One region of the Pantoea sp. PGP6 genome, then DNA from elsewhere that is predicted to be linked to it. Evidence: predicted binding sites of a transcription regulator. Region 1 holds the regulator's gene; each other region holds the start of a gene.
The links. Region 1 encodes CRP, which controls carbon source genes, mostly activating them, when cyclic AMP is high. Its sites were predicted from a motif close to ATGTGANNNNNNTCACAT; they were not measured.

Region 1 (3,366 bases):
GGAATCAGGTGCCGGGCACCTTTACGCCGTGGCAGCCGCTGCCGCAAAACACCGATATCCTGTTTTACGAAGGACTGCACGGTGGCGTGGTGACCGCCCAGCATAACGTAGCGGAGCATGTCGACCTGCTGGTGGGCGTGGTGCCAATTGTTAACCTCGAGTGGATTCAGAAGCTGGTGCGTGACACCAGCGAACGCGGCCATTCGCGTGAAGCGGTAATGGATTCGGTGGTGCGCTCAATGGAGGATTACATCAACTTCATTACGCCGCAGTTCTCGCGCACCCATCTTAACTTCCAGCGAGTGCCGACGGTCGATACCTCAAACCCGTTCGCTGCCCGCGCTATTCCGTCACTGGATGAGAGCTTTGTGGTGATCCACTTTCAGGCGCTGGACGATATCGACTTCCCTTATCTGCTGGCGATGCTGCAGGGCTCGTTTATCTCGCACATCAATACGCTGGTAGTGCCTGGCGGCAAAATGGGTCTGGCGATGGAGCTGATCATGGGTCCGCTGGTGAAGCGGCTGGTGGAAGGCAAGCGGATAGAATAAGAGGCCAGCAAAAACCGCTCTGAGAGCAGATGTCTTTAACAAAGAGAGTAAAACTGGCTTTCCTGCGGCTAAAGACTTACCCCTGGGCAGGCTTCAGGGAGCATACACCTTTCGCAAAGACGCAAAACCGTTATCGCTGGCAGGCTCAGCACGGGCCATCCCTGGCCCGCGATGCTTTGCTACAGGCATATGCTCCCTTCGCTTCACGTCCGACAACCGCATCCGGTTTCAGGAAGGTCGCTACAGACAACCTCTGGGCAGAAAGAATCTGGCAGCAATAGATAAGTTCAACACGCTGGGAACCGGGTCAGAAGAGGAAAGCGTCCCGCCGCCCGGATAAAAACGCCGGGAGCGTTTTTGAACAACGCAAAGCGTTGGCCCGGCTACGGGCGCGCCTCAGGGATGAGGTGCGTAATCGCGCAGGCCGAGCGGCCAGGGATTGGCTTAAACGACTTTCCGATCTGACCCGGTTCCCTGCGCAGGCACAGTATCAAAACGGATTCCCTGCCCAGGCACAGTCTTAAAGCAACCTGCATCAGATACTGGAAGTGAAGTTAGCAGGTCTGCAATGACCCTTGCGGCTACTACAGTTCGATCACTTCATAGCTGTGGGTGATGGTAACCCCTTTGCCCAGCATGATGGCGACCGAGCAATATTTTTCAGCAGAAAGATCCACCGCGCGTGAGACCGCCTTATCCTGTAGCGCTTTGCCGCTCACGATAAAGTGCAGGTTGATGTGCGTAAAGATTCGCGGCGCCTCTTCACGACGTTCTGAGGTCAGTTTTACTTCACAATCAGCCACATCGTTGCGACCTTTTTGCAGAATTGAAACCACGTCGATGGCGCTGCATCCGCCCGCCGCCATCAGCACCATCTCCATTGGGCTGGGCGCTTTATCACCCGAATTGCCATCCATTAATACCTGATGTCCGGATGACGACTCACCGAGGAATGTCAGCCCTTCTACCCATTTCACTCTTGCCTGCATGATTTTCGCTCCAGAATATGCGGTTTTGCCGTCAGAGTACGCTTTCGCCTGGTAAACAGCAATCCAGAGAAATCCGCCGTTAGCTGAAGCGAGACAACAGAAGACAGTCGGCAAAAGCTGTGCTACAAACAGTGCTGAAAATATTTTTCGTCACCCGATGGCGAAGCCGGGAAGAATGATGCGCACTGCGCCGAATGCAGCCCGAATAATTTCCTGTAAGGGAAACGCTTGAAGCTTTCATCGCCTGACAGGGAAACTGCCCCCTGTATTTTGGGCACGATTACAACAGAGGATAATAGCGAATGGTTCTCGGCAAACCGCAAACAGACCCTACACTCGAATGGTTCCTGTCCCATTGCCATATTCACAAGTATCCATCCAAAAGTACGCTGATTCACCAAGGTGAAAAAGCTGAAACGCTTTACTACATCGTGAAAGGTTCCGTTGCGGTTCTGATCAAAGATGAAGAAGGCAAAGAGATGATTCTTTCTTACCTGAATCAGGGCGATTTCATTGGCGAGCTTGGCCTGTTCGAAGAAGGTCAGGAGCGCAGCGCCTGGGTACGTGCCAAAACCGCGTGCGAAGTGGCGGAGATTTCTTACAAGAAATTCCGTCAGCTGATCCAGGTTAACCCGGATATCCTGATGCGACTGTCGTCGCAGATGGCGCGTCGCCTGCAGGTTACGTCGGAAAAAGTGGGTAATCTCGCTTTCCTCGATGTGACCGGACGCATTGCTCAGACTCTGCTTAACCTGGCGAAGCAGCCAGACGCCATGACGCATCCCGACGGCATGCAAATTAAAATTACTCGTCAGGAAATTGGCCAAATCGTTGGTTGTTCACGTGAAACCGTGGGCCGTATTTTGAAGATGCTGGAAGATCAGAACCTGATCTCTGCACACGGCAAAACCATCGTCGTTTACGGCACCCGCTAATTCCTGTCACCCACGGCGTGATGGCAACATCGCGCCGTTATTGTTTGTGTTGGGCCGATGTGGCGTCGAATTATTTACCATCCTGAAGTCAATTACGCCTTGCGGCAAACCCTGGTGCTCTGTCTGCCAGTGGCGCTGGGCTGGCTGGCTGGCGACCTGCAAAAAGGTCTGCTGTTCTCGTTAGTTCCCGCCTGTTGCAATATCGCCGGTCTGGATACCCCGCATAAACGCTTCTTCAAACGCCTGATTGTCGGCGGCAGCCTGTTTGCGCTCGGCAGCTTTCTGATTCAGTGGCTGACGCAGCACGCCATTCCGCTGCCGCTGATTCTGTTCGCCTTGCCGTTGCTGCTGGGGGTCACCGGCGAAATCAGCCCGCTGCACGGCCGTCTGCTGCCCGGCACCCTGATCGCCGCCATCTTCACGCTGAGCCTGATTGGCCGTATGCCGATCTATGTGCCGCCGCTGCTCTATATCGGCGGCACGCTATGGTATGGGCTGTTTAACTGGTTCTGGTTCTGGCTGTGGAAAGAGCAGCCGATGCGTGAAAGCCTGAGCCTGATCTACCGTGAGCTGGCCAACTATTGCGACGCCAAATATACCCTGCTGACTCAGCTGACCGATCCGGAAAAGGCCCTGCCGCCGCTGCTGGCGCGTCAGCAAAAAGTGGTCGATATGATCACCACCTGTTACCAGCAGATGCACATGCTTTCCGCCAGCCGGGATCACAGCCATAAGCGGCTGACCCGCGCCTTTCAGGTGGCGCTGGACCTGCAGGAGCACATCTCGGTCAGCCTGCATCAGCCGGAAGAGGTGCAGAAACTGGTGGAGCAGAGCCATGCCGAAGCGGTGATCCGCTGGAACGCCCAGACTATTTCGGCCCGCTTACGGGTG
Region 2 (3,366 bases), 1.1 Mb from region 1:
ACCTTTGTTGATGCGTCAGAGAAGATCGGTGAAGCCTGGGCGAGCCGCGAATACAGCCGCGCAATCCGTGAAATTATGGCGCTGGCCGACCTGGCAAACCGCTACGTTGATGAGCAGGCACCGTGGGTAGTCGCGAAGCAGGAAGGCCGTGACGCCGATCTGCAGGCAATCTGCTCAATGGGGATTAACCTGTTCCGCGTGCTGATGACCTGGCTGAAGCCGGTGCTACCGTCGCTGAGCGCGCGCGCAGAAGGCTTCCTTAACTGCGAACTGAGCTGGGATGCGATTCCACAGCCGCTGCTGGATCATCAGGTTGCGCCGTTTAAAGCGCTCTACAGCCGGATTGAAATGGCGAAGGTCGAAGGCCTGATTGAGGCGTCGAAAGAGGATGCCGCAGCGGCCAGCGCCCCGGCGGTTAGCGGTCCGCTGGCGGATGCGCCGGTTGGTGACACCATCACCATCGACGATTTCGCCAAAGTCGATATGCGGGTAGCGCTGATTGAGCAGGCGGAGCTGGTCGATGGCTCAGACAAGCTGTTGCGTCTGCAACTCGACCTGGGTGGCGAGAAGCGTCAGATCTTCTCCGGCATTCGTGCGGCCTATCCCGATCCGTCCGTGCTGGTCGGCAAGATGACCATCATCGTTGCTAACCTGGCGCCGCGTAAAATGCGCTTTGGCATCTCCGAAGGGATGGTGCTGTCGGCGGGACCGGGCGGTAAAGATCTGTTTGTACTGTCGGTAGACAGCGGTGCGGTACCGGGCATGCCGGTTAAATAATCCCTCACGCTTCACTCCCCTTACGCCAGGTTGCCGGTGTAAGGGGAGATTCTGCTTTATCTCTGCGATTTCAGCCGTCACGTTTTCCCCCGCGCCGCTTCCCCCTGCTTTGCTGATGTCCCGCTAAACCTGCTGATCCGGGCATCGGTCTGTCGGGCTTTTATGTGATCGCTAGCACGCTAAGCGGTTAATGCGTATGATGAACAACAGTGAAAACAGGAGCCTGTCATGCTCACCGTGCTGTCTGTCTGCGGGCGCTACCTTCGTGCCTTTATCATCATTTATCTCTGCTTATACAGTGGCAACGGCATCGCCTCGCTGCTGCCGATCACTATTCCTGGCAGTATTCTCGGGATGCTGATTCTGTTTGCCCTGCTGGCGTCGCAAATCCTGCCGGTCAACTGGGTGAAACCGGGCTGCCATCTGATCATCCGCTATATGGCGCTGCTGTTTGTGCCAATTAGCGTTGGCGTCATGAGCCATACCGATATTCTCAGCGCCCAGTTTGGTCCGATCGTCATCTCCTGCGTCGTCAGTACCTTTGTGGTGCTGGCGGTGGTCGGCGTCAGCGCCCACCAGTTGCACAGCCGTCGTCCGCTCCGGGAGCCAAACGATGAGTGATATCTGGTGGTCTCTGCCGCTGACCCTGGCGGCGTTCTTTCTGGCGCGCAAGCTGGCGCTGACCCTGAAAATCTCGCTGCTCAATCCACTGCTGGTGGCGATGGCGATTATCATCCCGATCCTGCTGCTGCTGCAGTTGCCCTACTCGCGCTACTTTGCCGGCAGTCAGATTCTTAACCAGCTGCTGCAACCGGCGGTGGTCGCCCTGGCGCTGCCGCTGTACGAGCAGATGCATCAGATTCGCGCCCGCTGGAAGTCGATCATTGGGGTCTGCTTTATCGGGAGCCTGACCGCCATGATATCGGGCACCGCTATCGCCCTGTGGCTGGGCGCCACGCCGGAAATTGCCGCCACCATTATTCCCAAATCAGTCACCACGCCCATCGCAATGGCGGTCTCCGGATCGCTGCACGGCATCCCGGCGATCAGCGCCATCTGTGTACTGATCGCCGGCGTGCTGGGGGCGGTGTTTGGGCATATGCTGCTGAACCTGCTGGGCGTCAAATCGAAAGCGGCGCGCGGTCTGGCCATCGGTAACGCCTCCCATGCCCTCGGAACCGCCCGGGCGGCTGAAGTCGATTATCAGGAAGGGGCGTTCAGTTCACTGGCGCTGGTGATTTGCGGCATCATTACTTCTTTGCTGGCACCGTTTATTTTTCCGCTACTGCTGCACTGGTTTGGCTAAAACTTTGCGATAGATCTCGCAAAGTTGAAACATGCAACTCAGGTTGCATTGTCAGAGCGACGGGGATCACATATAAACCTGTGACTGGCATATCGTCCTGCTGAATTTAATGAGGCTCTCATGCATTCACGTTTCCTCTCCGCCTTCGAGGCGTTGCCGTCAACTCTGCAAACCGCGCTGGCTCCGCTGCTGGACGCGCCTGACTTTCAGGCAGTGCTGCGCGCCGACCAGATCGCATCGCTGCAGCAACAGACTCAGATGGACGCCGATGCGCTGGCGCTGGCGCTGCTGCCGCTGGCAGCAGCCTGTGCGGTGGCCACGGTGTCGCACTTTAACGTCGGGGCGATCGCCCGCGGCACCAGTGGTAACTGGTACTTCGGCGCCAACATGGAATTTGTCGGCACCCCACTGCAACAGACGGTGCACGCTGAGCAGAGCGCGATTACCCACGCCTGGCTGCGCGGCGAACGCCGGCTGGAAACCATCACGGTTAACTACACCCCGTGCGGCCATTGCCGTCAGTTTATGAATGAACTCAACAGCGGTACCGGGATTCGTATTTCGCTGCCGCAGCGCGCCATCAGTACCCTGGCCGATTATCTGCCAGACTCCTTTGGCCCGCGCGATCTCGACATCACAACCCTGCTGATGGATGCGGTCGACCACGGTTACAGCGCTGAGGGAGATGCGCTGGTGCAGGCCGCCGTGGCCGCCGCCAATGCCAGCCACGCGCCGTACAGCCAGTCACACAGCGGCGTAGCGCTGGAAACCGAGTCCGGCACTATTGTGACCGGTCGCTATGCTGAGAATGCCGCGTTTAACCCCAGCTTTCCGCCGCTTCAGGCCGCGCTGGTGCTGCTGAATATGCAGGGCGGGCACAGTGGTCAGATAAAAAGAGCGGTGCTGGCAGAAGTAGAAAATGCCACGCTGAGCCAGTTTGCCGCCACGCAGGCAACCTTACAGACTTTTGGTTGCAGTGAGCTGCTGTCGGTGAGATTGCACAAAGCATAACCCACTGTCAGAAAGGCCACAGTTTTGTGACCTTTTATGAACAAATGCTGTACTTCTGCGGGAAATTTCATAGGATCTGGCGCCAGAATTCACGTCATGACAAATTACTCTGAATAATTCGGGTTGCAGGATGGCAGCAAGTACGTGAATGATTCGCAGCGGAGACCTGCCGCTGCACTGCTCCTGCAGCCTGAGCTATAACGGGTAAGTAAACTGGCGCTACCTTTCCGGCGTGACGCCAGACAACACTGCAACCGGAGCATCACTGCATG
Region 3 (3,366 bases), 500 kb from region 1:
ACGTTTTCCAGCACCACCAGTTCGCCAGCGCCGACTTCAACGCCGTCGAGGTAATCTTTTGCCAGGGTCACATTGGTGCCGCTCAGCTTCTCTTTCAGGTAGTTAACTACCGGCAGCAGCGAGAACTCTTCAGTGTATTCACCTTCGGTCGGACGACCCAGGTGAGAGGTAACCATCACTTTCGCGCCCTGTTTCAACGCCGCTTCGATGGTAGGCAGAGAAGCACGGATACGTGCATCTGACGTCACTTTCCCTTCTTTCACTGGTACGTTGAGATCGGCGCGGATCAGAACGCGTTTGCCAGCAAGATCCAGATCGGTCATCTTAATTACAGACATGGTGAACCCTCTCGTTGATTCTCATAAGTTTTGCCAGGCGCAAACCGCGCCCTACCTGAAACCGCTTGCGGCCATTGCTAACGTCGTGTCGAGCATTCGGTTAGCAAAGCCCCATTCGTTATCACACCAGACCAGGGTCTTGATCAGGTGTTGACCACTGACCCGCGTTTGGGTGCCGTCCACAATGGCACTGTGCGGATCATGATTAAAATCGACTGAGACTAACGGTAATTCCGTATAGTCAACTATACCACGAAATGCCCCTTCTGCCGCGCTTTGCAACAAGGCGTTAACTTCGCACGCCCTGACCGACTGGCGTACAGAAACGCTGAGATCAATCGCCGTCACGTTAATCGTTGGCACGCGCACGGCAATCGCCTCAAAGCGATCGTTGAATTTCGGAAAAATACGGGTAATGCCGGCCGCCAGACGGGTATCCACCGGAATGATCGATTGGCTGGCAGCCCGGGTACGACGCAGATCGCTGTGATAGGCATCGATCACCTGCTGATCGTGCATCGCTGAATGGATGGTAGTCACGGTGCCGGACTCAATGCCAAACGCGTCATCCAGCAGTTTGATCACCGGAATAATGCAGTTGGTGGTGCAGGAGGCGTTCGAGACGATGCAGTCAGTCGCTTTCAGCCACTGCTGGTTGACGCCATACACCACCGTGGCATCGAGATCGTTGCCGCCCGGATGCGAGAACAGCACTTTTTTCGCGCCCGCCTGCAGATGCGCTTCGCCATCGGCGCGCGAACCGTAGACACCAGTACAATCCAGCACCACGTCGACGTCGAGTTCGCGCCACGGCAGATCGGCAATCTCAGCACGGTGTAAAATGCGCAGGGTATCGCCGCCGACCCACATCACGTCGCGTTCCTGCCGCACATCAAAGGCAAAACGGCCGTGGCTGGTGTCATATTTCAGCAGATGCGCCATACCGGTCGCTTCGGCCAGCTCATTGATGGCAACGACGGTGATCTCAGCACGACGGCCGGTTTCATACAGCGCACGCAATACGTTGCGTCCAATACGGCCAAAACCATTTATTGCTACCCGTATGGTCATCTCTCTCCTGCCACGTCAGACGGAAAAAACGTGCCGTTAGCCTGAGCGCTTCGCTGTAGTTTGTACAGGAGATTCTTACCCGGCATTGTCTGAAACCGGGGCGATCTGCCCGGCAACTGAAACGGTTCAGCCACAATAAAGGATGGGAGGAATAACAGGAATGATTGTGATCAATCGGACTGCGTATATTTGGATCTGCGTCACAAAACGACGCAAAAGATAGTTATTACTACAGGAATAAAAACGAAAGGGACGCCTGAGGCGTCCTCTGATTTTAATCAGGCGGGTGTGAACCCGCCTGACTGATGTTACGCCAGCAGCGCTTTCGCTTTGGCGACAACGTTATCGACGGTGAAGCCGAACATTTCGAACAGCTGATCGGCCGGTGCTGATTCGCCGAAGCTGGTCATGCCGACGATAGCGCCGTTCAGACCGGTATATTTGAACCAGTAATCAGCGATACCCGCTTCGATAGCTACGCGTGCGCTGACCGCTTTCGGCAGCACAGATTCACGGTAAGCATCGCTCTGCTTGTCGAACGCATCGGTTGATGGCATAGAGACCACGCGCACCTGACGACCTTCGCTGGTGAGTTTATCCCAGGCACCGACCGCCAGTTCAACTTCTGAACCGGTAGCGATCAGGATCAGTTCAGGCGTCGCGTCGCAATCTTTCAGTACGTAGCCACCGCGCGCCACGTTAGCCAGTTGCTCAGTGCTGCGCTCCTGCTGCGCCAGATTCTGACGCGAGAAGATCAGCGCTGTCGGGCCATCTTTACGCTCAATGGCATATTTCCATGCCACCGCCGATTCAACCTGGTCACACGGACGCCACAGGCTCATGTTCGGCGTGGTGCGCAGGCTGGCCATCTGCTCTACCGGCTGGTGAGTCGGGCCATCTTCGCCCAGACCGATTGAGTCGTGGGTGTAAACCATGATCTGACGGATCTTCATCAGTGCCGCCATACGCGCCGCGTTACGCGCATATTCAACGAACATCAGGAAAGTAGCGGTGTACGGCAGGAAACCGCCGTGCAGTGCCAGACCGTTAGCAATCGCGGTCATACCGAATTCACGCACGCCGTAGTGGATGTAGTTACCCGCGGCGTCTTCGTTGATCGGCTTAGAGCCAGACCAGATAGTCAGGTTGCTTGGCGCCAGATCGGCTGATCCACCCAGATATTCTGGCAGGATTTTACCAAAGGCTTCGATGGCATTCTGTGACGCTTTACGGCTGGCGATTTTAGCCGGGTTAGCCTGCAGTTGTTCGATAAACTTCTGCGACTCCTGCTGCCAGTTAGCCGGCAGCTCATTGCTGACGCGACGTTTGAACTCGGCGGCCAGCTCAGGGTGTGCCTGAGCGTAAGCGGCGAATTTCTTATCCCAGGCCGCTTCTTTTGCCTGGCCCGCTTCTTTAGCGTCCCACTCGGCGTAGATATCAGAGGGAATAACGAAAGGAGCATGTTCCCAGCCCAGCTGTTTGCGGGTCAGTGCCACTTCATCATCGCCCAGCGGGGCACCGTGCGAGTCATGGGTGCCCGCTTTGTTCGGTGAACCGAAACCAATAACGGTTTTGCACATCAGCAGCGACGGCTTATCGCTGACGCTTTTCGCTTCGTCGATCGCTTTAGCAATCGCATCAGCATCATGACCATCTACGCCACGCACCACGTGCCAGCCGTAGGCTTCAAAGCGTTTTGCCGTGTCATCAGTGAACCAGCCATCAATATGACCGTCGATAGAGATACCGTTGTCATCATAAAACGCCACCAGTTTGCCCAGTTTAAGGGTACCGGCCAGTGAGCAGACTTCGTGTGAAATACCTTCCATCATGCAGCCATCACCCATGAAGACATAGGTATTGTGGTCTACGATGTCATGGCCCGGACGGTTGAACTGTGCCGCCAGCGTGCGTTCAGCAATGGCGAAACCGACCGCGTTAGCGATGCCCTGCCCCA
Region 4 (3,366 bases), 3.7 Mb from region 1:
GAACACTTTGACTATCCGAATGAGATTGGCCCAGGCGTCTACGACATTCACTCGCCTAATGTACCGGACGTCGAATGGATTGAAGCGCTGTTGCTGAAAGCGGCGAAGCGTATTCCGCCGCAACGGCTGTGGGTAAATCCGGACTGCGGGCTGAAAACGCGTGGCTGGACCGAAACGCGGCAGGCGCTGGCTAACATGGTCACTGCGGCAAAAAACCTGCGGGCTAAAACGGCGTAAACGGGCGTCCGGCAGGGAATGAGAAATAATCGGGGCGCGCAGGCGCCCCTTTTTTCGCTTACTGTGAAGCTACGCCATACTGCCTGAACCAGGCCAGCATCCGCGCCCAGCCATCGCTGGCCGATTCGGCATGATAGCTCGGACGGTAGTCAGCATTAAACGCATGTCCGGCTTCGGGATAGACGATGATTTCCGCGGTGGCATTGGCGGCGTGCAGCGCCTGACGCATCTGCTCAACGCTCTCCAGCGGAATTCCGTCATCCTGACCGCCGTATAAGCCTAATACCGGGGCGCTGAGATCGACGGCGACATCAATAGGGTGCTTTTGCTGCTTCATGGTCCGATCGCCGGTCAGCCGTCCATACCAGGCGACGGCGGCACGCAGCTGTGGATTGTGCGCCGCATAGAGCCAGCTAATGCGGCCGCCCCAGCAGAAACCGGTAATGCCCATCCGCCGGATATCACCGCCGTTACGCGCTGCCCAGTTGGCGGCATGATCAAGGTCGGACAGCACCTGGCTGTCGGGCACCTTACTCACCAGCTCGCTGAATAGCGTCGGAATATCCTGGTAATCGTTGGGATCGCCTTCACGGAAGTAGAGTTCCGGGGCGATGGCCAGATAGCCTTCCAGCGCCAGCCGGCGGCAGATATCACGGATGTGCTCATGCACCCCGAAAATTTCCTGTACCACCAGCACCACTGGCAGCGGACCCTCTGCGGATTTTGGTCGGGCAAAAAACGCGGGCATATTTTCGCCCTGGCTTGGCACTGAGGTCTCACCCGACTGAATCGCCGGGCTGTCGGTAATAATGGTGGTGGAAGCGGTCGGCTGAACGGCAGGCGCAAAGGTCCCTGCCGCGGCTTTTTGTGTCATATTATCACTGGTTTTCATTATTCTCTCCGTGCGAGCAATTGCGCAATCACGTAACTATAGCCTGGCCGGAAACGGTGCGAGCCAGACGTCGGGTAACAGAGTCAGCAGCGGACAATATCACCCAACTCTTTAACACTGCGATGACCCCGACACAGCCCCGCCGATCGCAATGACGGCGAACCCGATGTGATATTGTGATAATCATCACATTGTTTTTAGTGAAAAATGTAACTTTCATTTTCTTAAGTGAATGTTGTCACATATTTATCGGGCGTGCTGACGTAGAGTGACGCGCTACCTTCCCTTAACAGGAGTCTGAAATGACACAGTCTGACGTTTTCCATCTTGGCCTGACTAAAGCCGATCTGCAGGGCGCTACCCTGGCGATTGTGCCCGGCGATCCGGAGCGCGTGAAGAAAATTGCCGGACTGATGGAGGATGCCACGCATCTGGCCTCACACCGTGAATTCACCAGCTGGCTGGCAAAACTCGACGGTAAGCCGGTGGTGGTCTGTTCAACCGGTATCGGCGGTCCTTCTACCTCCATTGCGGTTGAGGAACTGGCACAGCTTGGCGTACGCACTTTTCTGCGCGTTGGCACCACCGGCGCTATCCAGCCGCACATCAACGTTGGCGATGTGCTGGTGACTACCGGTTCCGTGCGGCTCGACGGTGCCAGCCTGCATTTCGCACCGATGGAGTTTCCGGCAGTGGCCGATTTTGCCTGTACCACGGCGCTGGTGGCTGCGGCAGAAGCCTGTGGCGCGAAGACCCATATCGGCATTACTGCCTCTTCTGATACCTTCTATCCGGGACAGGAACGCTACGATACCTTCTCTGGTCGGGTGGTGAATCGCTTCCAGGGATCGATGAAAGAGTGGCAGGAGATGGGCGTACTCAACTATGAGATGGAATCCGCTACACTGTTAACCATGTGTGCCAGCCAGGGCCTGCGCGCCGGCATGGTGGCTGGTGTGATCGTTAACCGTACCCAGAAAGAGATCCCGGATGCGGTGACGATGAAACAGACCGAAAGCGATGCGGTAAAAATTGTGGTTGAAGCGGCACGCCGCTTGTTATAACCCTCACAGCCAGGCAGCAGGTTAACGGGCCGCTATGAGGCCTGCCTGCTGCCGGATAACCCCGGCGCAGCCTTTCAACGGACTCTGAGAGTGCCCGATGCGCAAAACTATTCCCGTTCGTCGTCCCGTCGTTAACCCGAATTCCGCCGCGCTCAATGCCCGTCTGGAGAGCAGTGCCGCCCGGTTCCGCGCCGCCATGCAGCAGGGCGATTATGCGCAGGCCGTCCGCTCTTGCGAAGAGGTGTTGCGTTATCAGCCTCACCAGATGCAGGTACTGAGTGACTATGCGCTCTGCCTGATGCGTCTCGGTCAGCATCACAAGGCGTACAAAACCTACCAGAAAATTTACCAGTCGCCGCCGGCCGTGCGCGCCACCGCGTCAGAAACCTGGCTGGATGGCCTGACCGAAGTGTGTGGCTGGCTGGATAAGCAGGATGAGGTGGCGCGTTACGGCCTGGAATCGCTGATGCAGTCAGACGCCCGCTTTCGTCAGGGGCCGCGGGTCGCCTTTCCCGCTGCGCAGCCTGAGCCAATCGATCTCAGCCAGCCGCGGCAGAACGTGATCGCGTTCAGCCTGTATGGCGACCAGCCGCGCTACTGTGAAACCCTGATTAAAAACGTTGAGGTGGCACCGCAGCTCTTTCCCGGCTGGATCTGCCGCATCTATCTGGATGACAGCGTGCCGCAGCATGTCTGGCAACGGCTCGATCAGCCCCACGTTGAGCGGGTTGATATGTCGCAGGAAAAAACGCTGTTCCCGACGCTGTGGCGCTTTCTGGTGATGGACGATCCCAGCGTTAAACGCTTTATTGTGCGTGATGCCGACTCGCTGCTTTCCGAGCGCGAAGCGGCGGCGGTCAACGCCTGGCTGGCATCGCCGTACTGGTTCCACCACATGCGCGACTATTTTTCCCACACCGAGTTACTGCTGGCCGGCATGTGGGGCGGCTGCCATGGCGTTTTCCAGCAGGTTGAACAAACGATGCGCGAATTTATTGCGCAGTACCGTGGCAGCGAACGCTTTACCGATCAGTACTTCCTCAAGACGGCGCTGTGGCCAACGGTGCGTGAAAGCATTCTCAATCATGATGAGTTGTTTCATTTCCATCAGGCTCAGCCGTGGCCAGCGCATCCGCCGGTACGCTGGCAGATGCCCCGATTTCACGTTGGCAG

Region 2: a site for CRP is predicted at 2,138-2,155, ahead of cdd (cytidine deaminase). Genes of this name have one in related genera too.
Region 3: a site for CRP is predicted at 1,598-1,615, ahead of epd (erythrose-4-phosphate dehydrogenase). Genes of this name have one in related genera too.
Region 4: a site for CRP is predicted at 1,304-1,321, ahead of udp (uridine phosphorylase). Genes of this name have one in related genera too.

The regions. Positions count from the first base shown of each region.
Region 1 is NZ_JBQBMA010000001.1:427,362-430,727, reverse strand. Features, by position in the region: gene ACLIBF_RS01965 (phosphoribulokinase) at 1-551, shown strand, start outside; gene ACLIBF_RS01960 (OsmC family protein) at 1,136-1,540, opposite strand; gene crp (cAMP-activated global transcriptional regulator CRP) at 1,843-2,475, shown strand; gene ACLIBF_RS01950 (YccS/YhfK family putative transporter) at 2,533-3,366, shown strand, end outside.
Region 2 is NZ_JBQBMA010000001.1:1,518,476-1,521,841, reverse strand. Features, by position in the region: gene metG (methionine--tRNA ligase) at 1-777, shown strand, start outside; gene ACLIBF_RS07220 (CidA/LrgA family protein) at 1,006-1,398, shown strand; gene ACLIBF_RS07215 (CidB/LrgB family autolysis modulator) at 1,391-2,083, shown strand; gene cdd (cytidine deaminase) at 2,204-3,094, shown strand; gene ACLIBF_RS07205 (NAD-dependent malic enzyme) at 3,364-3,366, shown strand, end outside.
Region 3 is NZ_JBQBMA010000001.1:922,777-926,142, reverse strand. Features, by position in the region: gene pgk (phosphoglycerate kinase) at 1-338, opposite strand, end outside; gene epd (erythrose-4-phosphate dehydrogenase) at 390-1,409, opposite strand; gene tkt (transketolase) at 1,718-3,366, opposite strand, start outside.
Region 4 is NZ_JBQBMA010000001.1:4,109,926-4,113,291, reverse strand. Features, by position in the region: gene metE (5-methyltetrahydropteroyltriglutamate--homocysteine S-methyltransferase) at 1-237, shown strand, start outside; gene ACLIBF_RS19860 (dienelactone hydrolase family protein) at 296-1,129, opposite strand; gene udp (uridine phosphorylase) at 1,432-2,193, shown strand; gene ACLIBF_RS19850 (tetratricopeptide repeat protein) at 2,291-3,366, shown strand, end outside.